Regions from separate parts of the Pseudomonas helmanticensis genome, predicted to be linked through region 2. Evidence: riboswitches for the same ligand, from Rfam matches in the RefSeq annotation. Region 2 holds a riboswitch; the other holds the start of a gene.
What was found. A riboswitch is a leader RNA that binds a small molecule or an ion and turns the genes downstream of it on or off. The one in region 2 is predicted to bind manganese.

Region 1 (2,390 bases), on a different contig from region 2:
TCCCCCGACGCAAGGAGTTTGCATGAGCACATTCACCACCCAAGACGGCACCGAGATCTATTTCAAGGATTGGGGCAGCGGCAAGCCCGTGCTGTTCAGCCACGGCTGGTCGCTGGATGCCGACATGTGGGAGTACCAGATGGAATACCTGAGCAGTCGCGGCTACCGCACCATCGCGTTCGACCGCCGGGGTTTCGGTCGTTCCGATCAACCGTGGACCGGCTACGACTACGACACGTTTGCCGATGACATCGCACAACTGATCAACCATCTGGATCTGCGCGACGTCACCCTGGTCGGGTTTTCCATGGGTGGCGGCGACGTCAGCCGCTACATCGCCCGCCACGGCAGCGAACGTGTCGCCGGGCTGGTATTGCTGGGTTCGGTCACGCCATTGTTCGGCAAGAAAGCCGACTTCCCGCAAGGCGTCGACACGTCGGTGTTCGACGGCATCAAGGCCGGCCTGCTGCAGGATCGTGCGCAGTTCATCGCGGATTTCGCCGCACCTTTCTATGGCACCAATCAGGGCCAGAAAGTCTCCGACGGCGTTCTTACGCAAACCCTGAACGTCGCGTTGCTGGCTTCGCTCAAAGGCACCGTCGACTGCGTGACGGCATTCTCGGAAACCGACTTCCGCGCCGACATGGCCAAGATCGATGTGCCGACGCTGGTGATCCATGGCGACGGCGATCAGATCGTGCCGTTCGAAACCACCGGCAAACTGGCCGCTGCTTCGATCAAGGACGCCGAGCTGAAGGTCTACGCCGGCGCGCCGCACGGGTTTGCCGTGACGCATGCACAGGCATTGAATGAAGACCTGCTGGCGTTTCTGCAGCGTTAAGACTCAGCAAAAATTTGGACAATGGCAGCGAGCCTGACTTGTTACGGCAAATTTCCGATTCGCTGCCTTGACGAATTTTTCATGTTTACCTGATAACATCCGCCCCCTCGTTGGGGAGTAGCCTGTTTCCGAGTCCCTCGGAAGCGTTCGTATCAACATTCTCGGCAACCTGCCGTGGTACGAACACCTTTTTGGTTGGTGAGACCGACGACACATCCATGCCTAAAGTCGGGCGTGTGGTTGTGTCGTTGACTCATAGCCCGACTGGAAGTGTGCCCCCGTGAATCCCGTTTCCCTGATATTCCTCGCTCTGGCCATGTCCACGGATGCGTTCGCCGCCGCCATCGGCAAAGGCTCCAGCCTGCACAAACCGCGTCTCACCGAAGCACTGCGCACCGGCCTGATCTTCGGCGTGATCGAAGCCATCACCCCCATCATCGGCTGGCTGATCGGCCAGGCTGCGACCCGCTGGGTTGCCGAATGGGATCACTGGATCGCCTTCACCCTGCTGGTGATTCTCGGCCTGCACATGATCTACAACGGTCTGAAGCACGAAGACGAAGAAGAACAAAAACCTGGCCAGCACTCCTTCATGATCCTCGCGGTCACCGCTTTTGCGACCAGCATTGATGCGCTCGCCGTGGGCGTTGGCCTGGCGTTTGTCGACGTGAATATCTGGGTGGCTGCGGCCGCGATCGGTCTGGCGACGATGACCATGGTCACGATTGGCGTGATGCTGGGTCGCGTGCTGGGCGCGGTGGTTGGCAAGCGTGCGGAAATCGTCGGTGGCGTGGTGCTGATGATCGTCGGTGCAACGATTCTGTATGAGCACCTTTCAGCCTGATTCAAGGGGATGTCAGTGTCGCCAGCGTCAACGCGTTGCCTGTCGCGGCGCCACTGGCGGTGTTGTCGAAGATGCACCAGGTCGCGGCGCCCTCGGCCGCCGCGATCTGCAGTGCTTGTTCGAGTCTTTGCACAAAGGCTGAATCGTAGGCGCTGTGGTAAATGCGCGGTGAGCCGTGCAAGCGCCAATATTTGACGCCGGCCCAACCTCTTGGCGCGGTGTCACTGCTGATGCGCGAGGGGTCGACCGCTGCCTGGGCAATCCGGAAATCGAGCAACATTGGTTCCGCCTCGCACCACGACTCGTGTCGGGGTTCCAGCACTACCGCGCCGCCAAAACGCTCCCGTAGCGCGGTAAAGAATGCCTCGGCAACTACCGCATCAAACGCCAGCGACGGTGGTAATTGCAGCAACAAACAACCCAATCGATCGCCCAATCCGGCGCATTGTTCGAGGAACTCATCGAGTGCTGCTGCGCAACCTGCCAGGCGCAGTTCATGGCTGATGAGCTTGGGTATCTTCACTGCAAAGGCAAACCCGTCCGGCACGGAATCCGCCCAACGCTCGTAGGTCTGACGACGATGCGCACGGTAGAACGAACTGTTGATTTCGACGCTATTGAGGCGTGCGGCATAGCGCTGCAAGTGCGTACCCTCAGCGGGAAATTCCGGCCAATGCTCGCGCCCAAGACTCCACCCCGCACAAC
Region 2 (2,390 bases):
AGCCCGAGTTGTTTCAAGGATCGTTGTTGCTCGCCGGTTTGCCCGCCGATGATTTGCTCGGGCGCTTGCCCAATGCGTTCGGCTGGTGCTGGCATGCCGGCGATCAAGCCGCGCTGGACGCCCGTTTCGAAGGCCGCAGCCACTTCGGCGTGAACGTCCCGGAACGCGAGTTTGATAGCGCCGTGGTGTTCCTGCCCAAGTCCAAGGACCTGACCGATTACATCCTCAATGCCGTGGCCTCGCGCCTGGCCGGTCGCGAGGTGTTTCTGGTCGGTGAAAAACGCAGCGGAATCGAAGGCGCCTCCAAGCAGCTCAATCCGTTCGGCAAGCCACGCAAGCTCGACAGCGCGCGTCACTGCCAACTCTGGCAAGTGACCGTGGCCAACGCCCCTGAAGCGAAATCGCTGGAAAGCCTGGCGCAGACCTATGAGTTGCCACTGGCGGAAGGCCCGCTGAAAGTCATCAGCCTGCCGGGCGTGTTCAGCCACGGTCGCCTCGATCGCGGCAGCGCTCTGCTTCTGGAGCATCTGGACAAACTGCCAAGCGGCCATCTTCTCGACTTCGGTTGCGGCGCTGGCGTGTTGGGGGCTGCGGTCAAACGTCGCTATCCGCACAATCAGGTGACGCTGCTCGATGTCGATGCATTCGCCGCCGCCAGCAGCCGTCTGACGCTGGCTGCCAACGGTCTGGAAGCTGAAGTGCTGACCGGGGATGGGATCGACGCTGCGCCGATGGGTTTGAACGCAATCCTGAGCAATCCACCGTTCCATGTCGGCGTGCACACCGATTATTTCGCGACCGAGAACTTGCTGCGAAAAGCAGCAAAACATCTGAAAAACGGCGGCGAACTGCGCTTGGTCGCCAACAGCTTCCTCAAGTATCAGCCGTTGATCGAAGAGCATCTCGGCGTCTGCTCAATCAAGGCCGAAGGCAATGGTTTCCGCATCTACCGGGCCAAGCGCGGCTGAAACTTCTTTTAAAAAAGAGGCTTGCTCAATCGGTTTTGCGAAGGCAGAATCCGCTCCGTCCTAGGGGAGTAGTCTCCCACGAGCGCCAAGCTCGTCCGGCATACGTCAACATACTTGATCCTCAGATCATGGCGTATGCGACCCAAGCGTCCGCAGCAGACGGATCGCAGGGTTTGACAAGACCTATGACACGCACACCTTACCCGGGGCGGGAAGGCTGTACGTGTCATAGCCGTGTCGACCCGCCCCTTAGGAAATCCTGATGCTGGACTCGTTACTCGTTCCCACCGCAATCGTTGCCTTGGCCGAAATTGGCGACAAGACGCAACTGCTCGCGCTGATTCTCGCCGCTCGCTTTCGCAAACCCTGGCCGATCATTGCCGGTATTGTCGCTGCGACCCTGGCCAACCACGCAGCAGCCGGTGCGGTAGGCGCCTGGTTCGGCAGCTTCTTCTCGAATGCAACGCTGCACTGGATCCTCGCCGCGAGCTTCACGGCCACGGCGCTGTGGACGCTGGTCCCGGACAAAATGGACGACGATGAAACCAGTACCGCACGCAAGTTCGGGCCTTTCCTGACCACGCTGATTGCGTTCTTCCTCGCCGAAATGGGCGACAAGACGCAGGTCGCGACAGTGATGCTCGCCGCGCAATACCCGGATCTGTGGCTGGTGATTCTCGGCACCACCGCCGGCATGTTGATTGCCAACGTGCCGGTGGTTCTGGCGGGTAATTTTGCCGCAGACAAACTGCCGCTGACCCTGATCCGTCGCCTCGCGGCTTCGGCGTTCATGATTCTGGCGATCGTTGCGGTGTACAAGGCAATGCAGAGCAGCGGGTGGGTTGGGTAACGCCCACTGCCGATACAAATTACCTATCAATAAAATGCGGTCGATAGCTGTCAGAATTGACAGCTATCGTCACCGTATTAACGGGCATACATTCATGAATTCTGATCTCACTGCACTTCACAAGGATCGTAATCATGACTACGCCCAAGCATTACTCCAAGTTAACCGCGTCCGGCATCATCATTCCCTACACGCCTTTCAGCCACTCTTGTGTGTACACGGCGACCGTGGATAAAACTGATCCGAAACGGGTGCATTTCCTGCTGACAGGGCGCACCGAGAACGGCCTGAAAGAACTGGAATATCTTGATGGAAGAGCCGATTTGCTCGTGCAAAACGTTGGCGGTTACAGCACTCGTGCCGCTCAATACGAGAGCGACTCATCCGACAGTTACTATTGGACGTTTCCTGCCGCAGGCACGCCGACCCACTTCACCATTTCAGACGGTGCGGGAAATCCGTTCAGGATCAACTTCACCAAAAAGGACGCTCGAGAATTCGAGTTTGAGTGCGAGTTCTTCCTCGTGTTCGGGAAAGATCATGACTACAACTCGCGCGGTAATTACATCTTC

Region 1: it holds a riboswitch for manganese, as region 2 does, so the genes downstream of both, mntP (manganese efflux pump MntP) here and QOL84_RS28945 (TMEM165/GDT1 family protein) in region 2, are expected to answer to the same signal.

The regions. Positions count from the first base shown of each region.
Region 1 is NZ_FXUY01000001.1:1,717,578-1,719,967, forward strand. Features, by position in the region: gene QOL84_RS07655 (alpha/beta fold hydrolase) at 23-841, shown strand; yybP-ykoY riboswitch at 942-1,113, shown strand; gene mntP (manganese efflux pump MntP) at 1,122-1,685, shown strand; gene QOL84_RS07665 (DUF72 domain-containing protein) at 1,687-2,390, opposite strand, start outside.
Region 2 is NZ_FXUY01000002.1:1,375,392-1,377,781, forward strand. Features, by position in the region: gene QOL84_RS28940 (methyltransferase) at 1-968, shown strand, start outside; yybP-ykoY riboswitch at 1,019-1,143, shown strand; gene QOL84_RS28945 (TMEM165/GDT1 family protein) at 1,231-1,818, shown strand; gene QOL84_RS28950 (hypothetical protein) at 1,953-2,390, shown strand, end outside.